2 regions of the Streptomyces sp. NPDC053069 genome follow, and region 2 is predicted to be linked to the other one. Evidence: riboswitches for the same ligand, from Rfam matches in the RefSeq annotation. Region 2 holds a riboswitch; the other holds the start of a gene.
The links. Region 2 has a riboswitch for thiamine pyrophosphate ahead of thiC (phosphomethylpyrimidine synthase ThiC). Riboswitches for the same ligand answer to the same signal wherever they lie in the genome.
Positions count from the first base shown of each region.

Region 1 (7,567 bases), on a different contig from region 2:
CCGCGAACGAGCCCCGCACCGTCGTCACCATCGCGTGCCGCACGGAGAACCCGATCCTGCTGTGCGCCGGATCGATCAGCCACTCGCCGGTGAGACCCGCCAGCTCGGGATCGGGCAGTACGGCGGTGGCTCTGGCCACCGGGGCCGCGCTCGTCACGGGGGTGGGGGACGGCTGCGCGCGCCGCTGGAAGGAGTTGCGGCCGAATAGGTTCATGGCCCATGTGGTTACGGCAGGCCGCGGGGCGGGGACAAGGACCGACCAGGAAACCCGACCGTTCGTCGGCAGAACTTCACAGCTCACCGCCCGCACCCGGACCGTCACACACGCACAGCCGATCAGCCGGCAAGTACCGGACGATGTGACCGAAGCGTACGAACGGCGCGGGCGGGAGGCGGGGAGGCGACGGCCTGCGATCAGGCTTTTTCGACGGCATTCACAAGCGGTCAGAGTACGATGAAGAGGCGGTAAACCTTCCGTAGCCACTCCTCCTATCGGATGCAATGCCTTCGGGAGGCGCAGGCCGCAGGGAGCAAGGCATGATCCATTCAGCCGATATCCGCGAGTGGCGCAACCGGGACGTGATCGATCCCAAGGGACGCAAGATCGGAGCCCTGGAAGCGGTCTACGTGGACACCACCACCGACGCGCCGACCATGGCCACTGTCCGTACCGGCCTGCCGACTCGGCACCGACTGGTCTTCGTGCCCCTCGACGAAGCAACGCTGGGCCCCGGGTACGTAAAGGTGGCGCACGGGAGAGGGCTGGTGAGGAAGGCTCCGTCCATAGGCATGGATGACGTCCTGCCGGTCGAGCGGGAAGAAGAGGTCTTCAAACACTACGAGAGGCCTTACGAGCGCGGTAAGGGGCGCCGCCTCGCACGCCGCTGACCGGCCTCCCTCCCAAGAGTGCCGAAGCCCGACCAAATCGCTGGTCACAGCGGCGACTCATCGCCCGCAGCAGAGGCTGAGGATGTGCTCACCATGGCGCTTTTCCTGTTCCTGATCCTCGTGGCCGTCGTCCTGGGACTCATCGGTACGGTGGCGGCGGGGCTGTCCTACCTCCTGATCATCGGCATCGTGGTCTTCGTGGCGGACCTGGTCCTGTTCGGTGTGCGCTGGTCCCGGCGCTCTCATCGACACTTCGTCCGGTGAGGGCATACGTGACCGTCTTGCGCCCGATCCGGCGTGCCGCCCGCTCCGAACGCCGAAGGCCCGGGCAAGAGGTTGTTCCCCTCTCCCCGGGCCTCCAGCCGTTCCCCGGACGGGTTCAAGCCTGCGGCAGCGCGCTCAGCGCTTGAAGGAGCCCTTGGCCTGTTCCTTCGCGCCCCGCATCCTGCCTCGTGCTTCGAGAGCGGCTCCCTTCGCCGCGAGGGTTTCTTTGTGCATCGCGTGGGCCGCCGTCCGCACGGTCTTTCCGACGATCTGTTCGGCCTTTGCCTTGGCCCGTTCTCCGGCGCTCATCTCGGTACCTCCGTGGATCTCACTGGCCGTGTGCCCCTTGAGGCAAGAGGTGAAGCCACCTTGTGGGACGTGTTGGTAAGGGAGCTCGGTGTGTGGGTCGACGGCGTACGGGATGGGCGCTGGGGTCAGTGGTGGGTTTAGGGGGTATGCGCCATGGTCGGCCTCAGCTCTTTGCCCCGATCGGTCTCATCCTGTACGAGGAGGGACAGCAGGGAGGCTACGGAGAGGCCGGCTTCTGCCGGATGGCGCAGCACCTTGTCGGGCTCGATGCGGTAGGTGTTCGTGCGCCCGTCCCGAGTGTGGGAGAGGTAACCGTCCTGCTCAAGATCGGAGATGATGCGCTGGACGGCGCGCTCCGTGAGCCGGCAGCGGGCGGCGATGTCGCGGATACGGACGTTCGGGTTGTCGGCGATGGCCGCCAGTACGCGCGCGTGGTTGGTGATGAACGTCCATCCGCTGTGAGGTTCGGGCACTCCAACCATGCCCAGCATTTTAGGGGACCCTCATTGACGAAGCCAGATACATGACATACTTTTCCGGTAACTGATGGCGTGCTCCGCGCTGCGCGCAGCGGTAAGGGGCGTCGAAGGTGTCCTGAAATGAGGCCGTCATGCCAAAGCTCATGAGTAGCGCTGGTGCCATGGAGGGGTCGGGCCACGTCGGCGGGCCCGGACCAGTGGCTGCGTTGCACCAGTACGAATGCGGCGGCGCCTGGGTGATCGCCGCTCACGGCTCCTATGACATCCACTCGATCCCGCCTCTGGCGGAGGCACTGAACGCCGCTGTCAGGAAGCATGCGAAGGTGGTCCTGGACGCCTCGGGGGTCGACTTCGCGGACTCGTCGTTCCTCAACCTGTTGATCCGTGCCCACCAGACGGGCACCGTGCGCGTGGCAGCGCCGCCAAGGCAGCTTCAGCGCCTGTTTGTGATCACCGGAGCCGACGCCGTGCTGGAGATACGAGAGACCGTGGACGACGCCGCCCTCTCCTGATCCAGCCGTCACCGAAGAGCCGGACCTGCGCCGACTGCTGTAAGCACGTAGACAGTCGACCGATCCCTGCTTTCATGTCATTTCTGCACTCCCACTTGTAGAGGACTGCCCCTGCCGGCTGACACCACTGCCTGACACCAACAGGTGCGGACGCGAGCGGTCGGTTTCAAAGCCTTGGCCTGTACGGGCGCCGGCCACGGCATCGGCCGGCGCCCGTCGCCTTGACTCGGTCGTTGAGCAACAGCCCCAGGTCACCCAATTGGATCTGCGACACTGGTACAGCCATGCCTAAGCCCGGAGAACTCACTTTCGTCGCCCCCCGCGGAGCCAAGAAGCCGCCGCGGCATCTCGCCGACCTCACGCCCGCCGAGCGCAAGGACGCCGTGGCCGAGATCGGTGAGAAGCCGTTCCGTGCCAAGCAGCTCTCGCAGCACTACTTCGCGCGGTACGCGCACGATCCGGAGCAGTGGACCGACATCCCCGCCGGGGCGCGCGCCAAGCTCCAGGAAGCACTGTTCCCCGAGCTGATGACCGTCGTCCGGCATCTGTCGACCGACCAGGGAACCACACGCAAGACGCTGTGGCGGTTGTTCGACGGGACCCTCGTCGAGTCCGTGCTGATGCGGTATCCGGACCGGGTCACCATGTGCATCAGCTCGCAGGCGGGCTGCGGCATGAACTGTCCGTTCTGTGCCACCGGGCAGGCGGGGCTGGACCGGAACCTGTCCACGGCCGAGATCGTCCACCAGATCGTCGACGGGATGCGGGCGCTCAGGGACGGCGAGGTGCCGGGCGGCCCGGCCCGGCTGTCCAACATCGTCTTCATGGGCATGGGCGAGCCGCTCGCCAACTACAAGCGGGTCGTGGGTGCCATCCGGGCGCTGACCGATCCCGCCCCGGACGGGCTGGGGCTGTCGCAGCGCGGGATCACCGTGTCCACCGTCGGGCTCGTGCCGGCCATCCACCGGTTCGCCGACGAGGGCTTCAAGTGCCGGCTCGCGATCTCCCTGCACGCCCCCGACGACGAGCTGCGTGACACCCTCGTCCCCGTGAACACGCGGTGGAAGGTGCGCGAGGTGCTGGACGCCGGGTTCGAGTACGTGGAGAAGAGCGGGCGCCGGCTGTCCATCGAGTACGCCCTCATCCGGGACATCAACGACCAGGCGTGGCGCGGTGACCGGCTCGGGCGGCTGCTCAAGGGCAAGCCCGTGCACGTCAATCTCATTCCGCTGAACCCGACGCCGGGGTCGAAGTGGACCGCCTCCCGGCCGGAGGACGAGAAGGCCTTCGTCGAGGCCATCGCCGCTCATGGTGTGCCGGTGACGATCCGGGACACCCGGGGCCAGGAGATCGACGGAGCCTGTGGTCAGCTGGCGGCCACCGAGCGGTAATCTGGCCGGGTCCACACATCTTCATATTCCGACAGGGGAGCGCCACAGCGCTGAGAGTGCGGCGGACAGGGCCGCAGACCCTCTGAACCTCGCCCAGGTCATTCTGGGTAGGGAGTTCGGTCATCACTCAAGCTGTTGCGCCCTGCCCGGGTCTTCCTCGCGAAGCCCGGGCAGGGCCGCGTCTCTTCCTGGCCAACCCCAGGAGGACATCCAGTGCAGAACAAGACCTTCGTGGCCGTGGCGGTCGGGCTCGGCCTGATCAGCCTGTCCGCGTGCGGTTCCGGCGAGGGCACGTCGTCCGCGGACTCCACGTCCGTGACCCTCGTCAGCCACGACTCGTGGGCCGTGTCCAAGAACGTGCTCCAGGACTTCGAGAAGAAGACCGGGTACAAGGTCCACGTGCTCAAGGACGGCGACGCCGGGCAGGCCGTCAACAAGGCCGTCCTGACCAAGGACAACCCGCAGGGCGACGTCTTCTTCGGCGTCGACAACACGCTGCTGTCCCGGGCCCTGGACAACGGCCTCTTCCAGCCGTACACCGCCAAGGGCCTCGACAAGGTCGGCGCCGCCTACCAACTCGACCAGGCCAAGCACCGGGTCACGCCCGTCGACTACGGCGACATCTGCGTCAACTACGACAAGAAGTACTTCGCAGACCACCACCTCACCCCGCCGCAGTCCTTCGCCGACCTGACGAAGCCGGCGTACAAGGACCTCCTCGTCACCGAGAACGCCGCCACCTCCTCGCCCGGCCTCGGCTTCCTGCTCGGCAGCGCCGCCCGGTTCGGGGACAACGGCTGGCCGGACTACTGGAAGAAGCTGAAGGCCAACGGCGTCAAGGTCGTCGACGGCTGGGAGCAGGCCTACTACCAGGAGTTCTCGGGATCGTCCGAGGGCAAGAAGGCCGGCGGCGACCGGCCGCTGGTGGTGACGTACGCCTCCTCCCCGCCCGCCGAGGTGATCTACGCCAAGAAGCGGCCCAGCACCGCCCCGACCGGCGTGGCGTACGGCACCTGCTTCCGGCAGATCGAGTTCGCCGGACTGCTCGGCAACGCCAAGAACCCCAAGGGCGCCAAGGCGTTCATCGACTTCCTGGTCTCCAAGGAGTTCCAGGAGGACATGCCGCTGAACATGTACGTCTACCCGGTGGTGCAGGGGGCGAAGGTCCCCGCCGAGTTCACCGAGTACGGCAAGGCCGCCCAGCATCCCGAGACCATGGCCCCCGGCAAGATCGCCGCCAACCGTGACCAGTGGGTCAAGTCGTGGACCTCGCTCGTACTGAAGTAGCCCCTCGGAAGGACCGCGCGGGGAGCGCGGCGCGGCTCGGGCTCATGGCCCTGCCCGTCGCGTTCTTCGCGCTGTTCTTCGCCTGGCCCGTGGCCGCGATCGTCGCGCGCGGGCTGAAGGTGGACGGCGCCTGGCAGTTCGGGCGGCTCACGGACGTGGTCATGCGGCCGGACATCCGGCACGTGCTGTGGTTCACCACCTGGCAGGCGCTGGCCTCCACCGCGCTCACACTGCTGCTCGCGCTGCCCGCCGCCCATGTCTTCGCCCGTTTCGACTTCCCGGGCAAGCAGCTGCTGCGGGCCGTGGTCACCGTGCCGTTCGTGCTGCCGACCGTCGTCGCCGGCAGCGCGTTCCTGGCCCTCGTCGGGCACGGCGGGCTGCTGGACGAGCTGTGGGGCGTACGGCTGGACACCACGGTGTGGGCGATCCTGCTGGCCCACGTCTTCTTCAACTACGCGGTCGTCGTACGGACCGTCGGCGGCCTGTGGTCCCAGCTCGACCCCCGGCAGGAGGAGGCCGCCCGGATGCTGGGCGCCTCCCCGTGGCACGCCTGGCGGAAGGTGACGCTGCCCGCCCTCGCGCCCGCCGTGGCCGCCGCCGCGCTGATGGTGTTCCTGTTCACCTTCACCTCCTTCGGTGTCGTCCAGATCCTCGGCGGTCCCACCTTCTCCACCCTCGAAGTGGAGATCTACCGGCAGACCTCCGAGGTCTTCGACCTCGCCACGGCCGCCGTCCTCACGCTCGTCCAGTTCGCCGCCGTCGGCGCGATCCTCGCCGTGCACGCCTGGACGGTACGGCGCCGGGAGGCCGCCCTGCGGCTCGTCGACCCGAGGGCGACCGCCCGCCGGCCGCGCGGCGCCGGGCAGTGGGCCCTGCTCGCCGGCGTCCTCGCGACCATCGCGCTGCTCCTCGTCCTGCCGCTCGCCGTGCTCGTCCGCCGTTCCCTCGACGCGCCCGGCTTCGGCTACTACCGGGCGCTCGCGCACTCCGACGGCGGTACGTTCCTGGTGGCGCCGGTGCACGCGGTGTGGACCTCGCTGCAGTACGCGGTCGCCGCCACCGCCGTCGCCGTCCTGATCGGAGGTCTCGCCGCCGCCGCGCTGGCCCGCCGGGACGCCGGACGACTGGTGCGGGGCTTCGACGCGCTGCTGATGCTGCCGCTCGGCGTGTCCGCCGTGACCGTGGGCTTCGGTTTCCTGATCGCTCTCGACAAGCCGCCGCTGGACCTCAGACAGTCCTGGATGCTCGTCCCGCTCGCCCAGGCGCTGGTCGGCGCCCCCTTCGTCGTACGGACGATGCTGCCGGTGCTGCGCGCGGTCGACGCACGGCTGAGGGAGGCCGCCGCCGTGCTCGGCGCCTCGCCCTGGCGGGTGTGGCGGGAGGTGGACCTGCCGCTGGTGCGACGGGCACTGCTGGTCGCGGCCGGGTTCGCGTTCGCCGTCTCGCTGGGCGAGTTCGGGGCGACCGTGTTCATCGCCCGGCCCGACAACCCGACCCTCCCGGTCGCCGTGGCCCGGCTGCTCAGCCGCCCCGGGGACCTCAACTACGGCCAGGCGATGGCCCTTTCGACCATTCTGATGGTGGTGTGCGCCGCCGCGCTGCTGGTCCTGGAGCGGCTGCGCACCGACCGGACGGGAGAGTTCTAGATGCTGCCGGCCCGACGGGGGAGTTCTCGATGCTGCTGAGCCTCGACGCCGCGACCGTGCGCTTCGGCGGGCGGGCCGTGCTCGACGCGGTCGGCCTCGACGTCGCCGAGCACGAGGTGGTGTGCGTGCTCGGGCCCAGCGGGAGCGGGAAGTCCACGCTGCTGCGGGTGGTGGCCGGGCTGCAACCCCTGTCCGGCGGAAGGGTGTTGCTCGACGGCCGTGACCAGTCGGGCGTGCCCGCGCACAAACGCGGTGTCGGTCTGATGTTCCAGGACCACCAGCTCTTCCCGCAGCGGGACGTCGGCGCGAACGTGGCGTTCGGGCTGCGGATGCACGGCGTGGCCAGGAGTGAACGCGACGCCGAGGTCGGGCAGTTGCTGGAGCTGGTCGGGCTGCCGGGAGCCGCCCGGCGGGCCGTGGCCTCGCTGTCCGGCGGCGAGCAGCAGCGTGTGGCCCTCGCCCGGGCGCTCGCGCCGCGGCCCCGGCTGCTCATGCTCGACGAGCCGCTCGGCCAGCTCGACCGCTCGCTCAGGGAACGGCTGGTGGTCGAACTGCGCGAGCTGTTCGGCCGGCTGGGCACCACCGTGCTCGCGGTGACCCACGACCAGGGTGAGGCGTTCGCGCTGGCCGACCGGGTGGTGGTGATGCGGGACGGGCGGATCGCGCAGTCCGGTACGCCGCTTGAGGTGTGGCAGCGGCCCGCCGACGCGTTCGTCGCCCGCTTCCTCGGCTTCGACAACGTGGTCCCGGCGACCGTCGCGGGGACGGCCGCCGACAGCCCCTGGGGCAAG
Region 1 covers NZ_JBITZN010000009.1:185,647-193,213, forward strand. The annotation lists gene ACIGXP_RS22545 (YceI family protein) at 1-214, opposite strand, end outside; gene ACIGXP_RS22550 (PRC-barrel domain-containing protein) at 538-888, shown strand; gene ACIGXP_RS22555 (hypothetical protein) at 982-1,152, shown strand; gene ACIGXP_RS22560 (hypothetical protein) at 1,288-1,461, opposite strand; gene ACIGXP_RS22565 (helix-turn-helix domain-containing protein) at 1,599-1,943, opposite strand; gene ACIGXP_RS22570 (STAS domain-containing protein) at 2,084-2,452, shown strand; gene rlmN (23S rRNA (adenine(2503)-C(2))-methyltransferase RlmN) at 2,737-3,843, shown strand; TPP riboswitch at 3,867-3,975, shown strand; gene ACIGXP_RS22580 (thiamine ABC transporter substrate binding subunit) at 4,057-5,130, shown strand; gene ACIGXP_RS22585 (ABC transporter permease) at 5,175-6,776, shown strand; gene ACIGXP_RS22590 (ABC transporter ATP-binding protein) at 6,806-7,567, shown strand, end outside.
Region 1: it holds a riboswitch for thiamine pyrophosphate, as region 2 does, so the genes downstream of both, ACIGXP_RS22580 (thiamine ABC transporter substrate binding subunit) here and thiC (phosphomethylpyrimidine synthase ThiC) in region 2, are expected to answer to the same signal.

Region 2 (7,567 bases):
CTCGGCGACTTCACCGACCGCGGGCCCGACGGCATCGGCGTCATCGACCTCGTGATGCGGCTGTCCGCCGAGGCCGCGGCGGCCGGCGGCTACTGCAAGGCCCTCATGGGCAACCACGAACTGCTGCTGCTCGGCGCCAAGCGGTTCGGGGACACCCCCGTCAACTCCGGTGCGGGGACCGCCACCTTCCAGGCGGCCTGGCTGCTCAACGGCGGCCAGAAGACCGACATGGACCGCCTCCAGGACCACCATCTGCAGTGGATGGCCCGCCTCGACGCCGTCGAGGAGGTCGACGGCTATCTGCTCGTGCACTCGGACACCACCGCCTACCTCGACTACGGCGACTCCATCGAGGCGGTCAACGACACCGTCCGCGAGACCCTCACCCGCAATGACGCGGACGAGTGCTGGGATCTGTTCCGCAAGTTCACCAAGCGCTTCTCCTTCCGCGACGAGGGCGGCGCCGACGCCGTGCGCTCCCTCCTCGATACGTACGGCGGCACTCGTATCGTTCATGGCCACAGCCCGATTCCCTACCTCCTCGGCGAGGTCGGCTCCGAGGACGGCGAGGAGGGCACCGGCCCGGTCGTGGAGGACCCGCACGTCTACGCCGACGGGCTCGCCATCGCGATGGACGGCGGGGTGACCATGGCCGGAAAGCTACTGGTCCGGCAACTCCCTCTGACTATCTGACCGTCCTGCGGGCAGGCGTCCCCAGGCAGAGCACACGCACGCCGGGGGCAATTTCCGGCAACCCCCTGTCACCGTGTGCCGTCGCGGCTCTACCATCGGCTTATCCGTAGCAGGCTCCCCTCCGTTTCTGCCCGACGGCTCGCCGGCGTGCGAGCCCCAAGCCCTACGGAGCATCGGGGGATGCACATGAACAGCGTTCCGCAGCACCTGCAGAGCGAGGACCGCCAGGAATTCGAGCGGCTCCTCAATGAGGCGCTGCGCTCCGCACCACACCGACCGGAACTGGCCGCTGTCGGACAGCGACTCAATCCCGAACAACTGCGCACCATGGCACTCAACGCCAGTGCCCTGATCACGGCCGCAGCAGCGGCCGAATACCAGCACTATGTGAAGGTCCGCCAGGAACTGCGCCACCCGGCCATGACCCCGTCGGCCGCCGGCGACTCGGCCGCCGCGGACCCGACTTCGGCCACGGCGGGGCTCGTCACCACCCTCGGCGAGGCCGCCGAGAGCACCGGTGCGGGCGCCATCGCGGTCATCGCCGTCCTGGCTCCCGTCCTCTCCGGAACCGCCGCGGCGATCTTCCTCCTCGTCGGCTACATCCTGAAGACGCTCAGCCCCGGACAGGCCTTCGCCCAGACCATGCTCACCGCCGGCTGGGTGTTCGGCGCGGTGACCGCGGCCTCGGCCCTCGTCGCCGCTGTCGGCCTGCTCCTCACCGCCCTGCGCAACGGCAGCTCGCCCCAGGCCCAGGCACTGGACGCGGCGCACCGGGAGCTGGACAGGGCCAGAGAGGCCTGGCGGGACGCCCTGCTGGAGCGAGGCATCGTGCCGTTCCTGCGTGAGGCACTCGCCGAACCCGGACCGGCCGCACTGCACCGCACGACGCCGCCCGCCCCGAGCGGCCGCATGCCCCGCCTCGGGTACGACCGCCCCGGCTTCAGCAGCCCCGACGACGGCACCGAGTCCGGCCGCCCGAGCTTCACCAGCCCGGACTACACGAGCCCGGACTTCGGCGGCCCGGAGCACCAGCCCGACTGACCCGCATCAGCACCCGAACAACCCGGCTTGCGCTCTCAAGCGGGGGCCCGGCCGGGCGGACGGAGCGGCCAACCGGTGTGGCCTCACCACCCGGTCAGCCGCACTCCCGCCGGCCCCCCGGCCGCACCGGACGCCTCAAGGGGCGACCCGGCGCGGCGAGTTGCTCCCACCTGTCTCAGTCGGCGATCGGCAGATACACCCTGTTGCCGCTCGCCGCGAACTCCTTCGACTTCTGGGCCATGCCCTCCTCGATCTCGGCGCGGTTGCCACCGTGTTCGCGGCGGATGTCCTGCGAGATCTTCATGCTGCAGAACTTCGGTCCGCACATGGAGCAGAAGTGGGCCGTCTTGGCGGGCTCGGCCGGCAGGGTCTCGTCGTGGAACTCCCGTGCCGTGTCCGGGTCCAGAGCGAGGTTGAACTGGTCCTCCCACCGGAACTCGAAGCGGGCGTCGGACAGCGCGTCGTCCCACTCCTGGGCTCCCGGGTGTCCCTTGGCGAGATCGGCCGCGTGCGCGGCGATCTTGTAGGTGATGACGCCGGTCTTGACGTCATCCCGGTTGGGCAGGCCCAGGTGCTCCTTGGGCGTTACGTAGCAGAGCATCGCCGTGCCCCACCAGGCGATCATCGCAGCGCCGATGCCGGAGGTGATGTGGTCGTACGCCGGCGCGATGTCCGTGGTCAGCGGGCCGAGCGTATAGAACGGAGCTTCATCGCAGATCTCCTGCTGAAGGTCGATGTTCTCCTTGATCTTGTGCATCGGGACGTGTCCCGGGCCCTCGATCATCGTCTGTACGTTGAAACGCCTGGCGATCCGGTTGAGTTCCCCGAGGGTTCGCAATTCCGCGAACTGTGCCTCGTCGTTGGCGTCCGCGATCGAGCCCGGCCGCAGACCGTCGCCCAGCGAGTACGTGACGTCGTAGGCGGCGAGGATCTCGCACAGCTCCTCGAAGTTCTCGTACAGGAACGACTCCTTGTGGTGTGCCAGGCACCACGCGGCCATGATCGAGCCGCCGCGCGAGACGATGCCCGTCTTGCGGTTGGCGGTGAGCGGGACGTACGGCAGCCGCACGCCCGCGTGGACCGTCATGTAGTCCACGCCCTGCTCGGCCTGCTCGATGACGGTGTCCTTGTAGATCTCCCAGGTCAGTTCCTCGGCCCTGCCGTCAACCTTCTCCAGCGCCTGGTAGAGCGGCACCGTGCCGATGGGGACGGGGGAGTTGCGCAGCACCCACTCACGCGTCGTGTGGATGTTGCGGCCGGTGGAGAGGTCCATGACCGTGTCGGCGCCCCAGCGGGTCGCCCAGGTCATCTTCTCCACCTCCTCCTCGATGGAGGAGGTCACCGCGGAGTTGCCGATGTTGGCGTTGACCTTCACCAGGAACCGCTTGCCGATGATCATCGGCTCGATCTCCGGGTGGTTGACGTTGGCCGGCAGTACCGCCCGGCCTGCCGCGAGCTCCTCGCGGACCACCTCGGGAGAAACGTTCTCCCGGATGGCCACGTACTCCATCTCCGGGGTGATCTCGCCCCGACGGGCGTACGCGAGCTGCGTCACGGCCTCTCCGCTGCGGCCCCGGCGCGGCTGACGCGGCCGTCCGGGGAAGACCGCGTCCAGATTGCGCAGCCCGCCACGCGGCGACGTGTGCTTGATGCCGTCGTCCTCGGGACGGACGGGACGGCCCGCGTACTCCTCGGTGTCGCCGCGGGCGATGATCCAGTTCTCCCGCAACGGCGGCAGGCCCCTGCGGACATCGGTATCAACGAGTGGATCGGTGTACGGGCCCGACGTGTCGTACAGCGTGACCGACTGCCCGTTGGTGAGGTGCACCTGGCGGACCGGCACGCGCAGGTCGGGGCGCGAGCCCTCGACGTACGCCTTGTGCCAGCCGATGGACTTCCCGGCCTCCTGGGACTTCTCGTCCTGAACGGAGGCAGGCGTGCGTGCGTCCTTGTTGGTCATGAGACCTACTCCCTACGCCGGCATTACCCGGTAACAGGTTCGGCGGTCGACGCAGCGGTTTCCGTCTGCCGACGTTTCCTGCGGAACATCGCCTGTTCCACGTGAAACATCGCGTGTACGGAGGTCAGCGCCCTCTCAGCCCGGTGCTCCGAGCTCCCGCGTGTGCAAAGGTGCCTCCACGCTAGCGTCATATGTGGCGCGGTGAACAGTGGGCCCCCCGCCGTTCTTGCAATGATCGGGCGGTGACCAGGATGGAGCAGTACCCCTATCAGCCGCACGAGCCGCACCATCGAGAGGGCTCGGGGCAGGCAGCCGGCTTCGGCGGGAGCGGCGGCGACCAGGGTCCCGAGCGGGGATCCGGTGGGGACGACGGCCGCGGTCACGGCCGCGGGCACAGTCACGCGCACGGCCACAGCCACAGCCACAGCCACGGTCCCGCGGCCCCGGTCTCCCAGCACCTGCGCAAGGTCATCGCCGCGATCCTGGTCCCGTTCACCGCGGCGGTCGTCGTCGGGCTGCTGGTGCTCTGGCCCGGGGGAGCCCCGGCCCACAAGCGCACCGGCGTCGGCTTCGACCGGGAGACACAGCAGGCCACGGTCACCAGGGTCGTCGAGGTGAGCTGCCGGTCGGTGAACGCCTCCGGTGACACCCCGACCGGCGACACCTCCACCGCCGAGGGCGCCTCGGCGCAACAGGAAGCGAAGGGACGCTGCAAGAAGGCGACCGTCCGGGTCGACACCGGCAAGGACAAGGGCCGTACGTTCACCGAGATCGTGCAGCCGGACCAGACCCGGCAGTTGCACCAGGGCGAGAAGGTCGTGGTCGCCTACGAGCCTTCGGCACCGAAGGACCTGCAGTACTCGGTGGCGGATGTGAACCGCAAGTTCCCCATGACACTGCTCGCGGGGATCTTCGCGCTCGCCGTGGTGGTGGTCGGCAGGCTCCGCGGCGTCATGGCGCTCATCGCACTGGCGGTGAGCTTCCTGGTGCTGACCCTGTTCATCCTGCCCGCGATCCTCCAGGGTTCGAACCCGCTGCTCGTGGCAGTGGTCGGATCGAGCGCCATCATGCTGATCGCCCTGTACATGTGCCACGGCCTGTCGGCGCGGACGTCGGTGGCGGTGCTCGGCACGCTGATCTCCCTGTCGCTGATCGGTGCACTCGGGTCCCTCTTCATCGGCTGGGCCGCCCTGACCGGCAACACGGACGACAACACCGGCCTGATCCATGGCCTGTATCCGTCGATCGACATGAGCGGCCTGCTGCTGGCCGGCGTCATCATCGGCTCGCTCGGTGTCCTGGACGACGTGACCGTGACCCAGACGTCAGCCGTCTGGGAGCTGCACGAGGCCAATCCGTCAATGGGCTGGCGCGGGCTGTACCGGGCCGGCATCCGTATCGGCCGCGACCACATCGCCTCCGTGGTCAACACCCTTGTCCTCGCCTATGCCGGTGCCGCGCTGCCGTTGCTGCTGCTGTTCTCGATCGCGCAGAGCAGTGTCGGGACCGTGGCCAACAGCGAACTGGTGGCCGAGGAGATCGTGCGCACGCTGGTGGGCTCGATCGGTCTCGTCGCCTCGGTCCCGGTCACCACCGCGCTCGCCGCCCTGGTGGTCTCGGCCGACCGCGCCAGCGGGGACGCCCCGGCGCTGCCCGTGACCGCACGCGGTGGCCGCGGCCGGCGCCGGAAGCGGTGAGCCCGAGCTGAACGGTCCGGGACAGGGCGCCACGCAGAAGCGTTACTTCATGCGTCCACGCGGCATGGTGGAGCGCTCGGCGACCCTGCCGTAACGCTTCAGCCCGCGCTCTGCTCCTCGGCCAGAATGCGGTCCAGTGCCTCCTCCAGATGGGCGTCGAAGTCGGCCAGGGCGCCCTCCTGGCCCAGCGGCACGAGCTTGTCCGTACGGTCCAGGAAGGCCACCAGTGGAGGCGCGGAGGACCGGAACAGCGCCTGGTCGCAACCGACCTGAAGCCTGATCAGCACCTCGCCCAGCACATCGGTACTGACCGGAGCAATGTGCACGTCCCCTTCCCCGCACGGCCGGCCGACGCCGTCGATCAGCAGCTCACGGCCGAACGCCCACGTCACCGGGGCGTCACCGGGCAGATGAAAGGTGAGCCGCACGGCATAGGGATCACTGGTCTCGTAGCGCAACTCCACCGGGATACGGAAGGAGAGTTCCTCCGACACGAGAAAGCTCATCATGACCTCTGCCTGTACGGACTCGCGCATCGTCCATCCCGTCATATGACATCACTGGCCGGGTTTGATCCCCTGTAGCCGTGGTCAAATCTTGCTGAACGTACACGGGAGATCACAAGGAGTAAGTTTTCAGATACTGATAGAGAGGGTGAGTGTCCCCAGATGCCGCCCGATCTCCGTCTGCAGCCGACGGGCGGCGGGCAGCAGCCGGTCGGCCTGGTCGGCCGGCAGCGACATGGCCATCGTGGCCACGGTCGTGCCGACCGTGATCGGCACCGCCGCGCAGACCGTCCCCAGCACGTACTCCTGACGCTCCACCACCGGCTCCATGCGCGGCATCCGGGCCAGCCGCCGCAACAGGGCATCGTTGTCGCGCACGGTGTACGGCGTGAGGGACTGGACGGGGTAGCGGGCGAGGTGGTCGCGGCGGGCGTCCTCGTCCAGTTGGGAGAGCAGACACTGCCCGATGGCGTGCGCGTGGCCGGTCTCGCGGAAGTCGGCCCACTCTTCGACCGCCGGCGCCTCGGGGGAGTCGGAGACGCACATGACCTCGATCTCGCCGTCCCGGTACATCGCGTAGTACACCGGCACCCCGATGGCATCGCGCCAGTGTGCGAGCGTGTCGGCCACCGCGCTGCGACGTTTCTGCTGCGCTCCGCTGCTGCCCAGCCGCTCAGCCGCCTCGCCGAGGAAGAACAGCCCTCTCTCGCGGCGCAGATAGCCCTCGTGCACCAGGGTGCGCAGCAAGTGGTACGTCGTCGGCAGGGCCAGGCCCGTCTCCCGGGCGAGTTGCTTGGCGGGGGCGCCGTATCCGTGTGTGGCCACGGTCTCCAGCAGACGCATGGCGCGCTGGACGGACCCGATGAGCGTCGCGGCGGCCGGTGGTGCGGAGGTGTCGGCGGGATGCGGCGGCCCTGAGGCGCCGGTGCGGTGCGGCGGGGCCGAGGCGCCGCTGGGATGCGGTTGTTCGGGGACCGCGACGGTCGGCGGCCGCTGGGCGGGGGGTGCGGGGGGCTCTGCCGGTGTGGTGTCAACCGTGGCCAAGGAGTTACTCCCGGAGCGCGAGGGGCAGCCCGTGCGGAGGAGGAGCACGGAGGGGATCTGCGCCGCCCGCGGGGCCGGTCCCCGCGGGAGTTCCGGACTCTAACCGTCGGCCCCCGACCACAGACGGCCTCCCGGGGAAACTTCCCTCCCCCGAGGGAAACCGGTGATCACCTTGCCGGCAACCGGTGATCCCGTGAGCGGTCACCAGTTACCGCGGCCGTCACCAGTCGCTGCGTGACGAGGAGCCCGCCATGAACTTGCGCACGAGGTAGATGAGTCCGCCGACCAAGGCCACGAAGACCAGGGCCTTGAACAGCAGGTCGATCACGAACCCGACCACGGTCGCTATCAGGCCGCCGAACACGAGCAGGGCGATGACCGGCACCGCGACCCACTTCACCCACCACGGCAGTCCCGCGAAGATCTCTCGCATCGCCCTCGTCCTTTGCGTTCTCGTACGTCTGTGTTGTCGGTACAGCGTTGGCGTTCTGCACTCGATGCTAGGTCCGCCAAGGGGCCCCGCGGGGGCCTCGCGTCCCTTGTCCTCCCCTGACCCGTCCCCTAGGGAACCCCGAGGTGCGGACTCACGCCTCAGGCGGAGAGAAGACGACGAGAACCCTCAGGTC
Region 2 covers NZ_JBITZN010000004.1:387,145-394,711, reverse strand. The annotation lists gene ACIGXP_RS11660 (metallophosphoesterase) at 1-693, shown strand, start outside; gene ACIGXP_RS11655 (hypothetical protein) at 874-1,734, shown strand; gene thiC (phosphomethylpyrimidine synthase ThiC) at 1,910-3,694, opposite strand; TPP riboswitch at 3,687-3,864, opposite strand; gene ACIGXP_RS11645 (YibE/F family protein) at 3,946-5,391, shown strand; gene ACIGXP_RS11640 (SsgA family sporulation/cell division regulator) at 5,490-5,927, opposite strand; gene ACIGXP_RS11635 (IclR family transcriptional regulator) at 6,027-6,941, opposite strand; gene ACIGXP_RS11630 (DUF5326 family protein) at 7,162-7,374, opposite strand; gene ACIGXP_RS11625 (cupin domain-containing protein) at 7,526-7,567, opposite strand, start outside.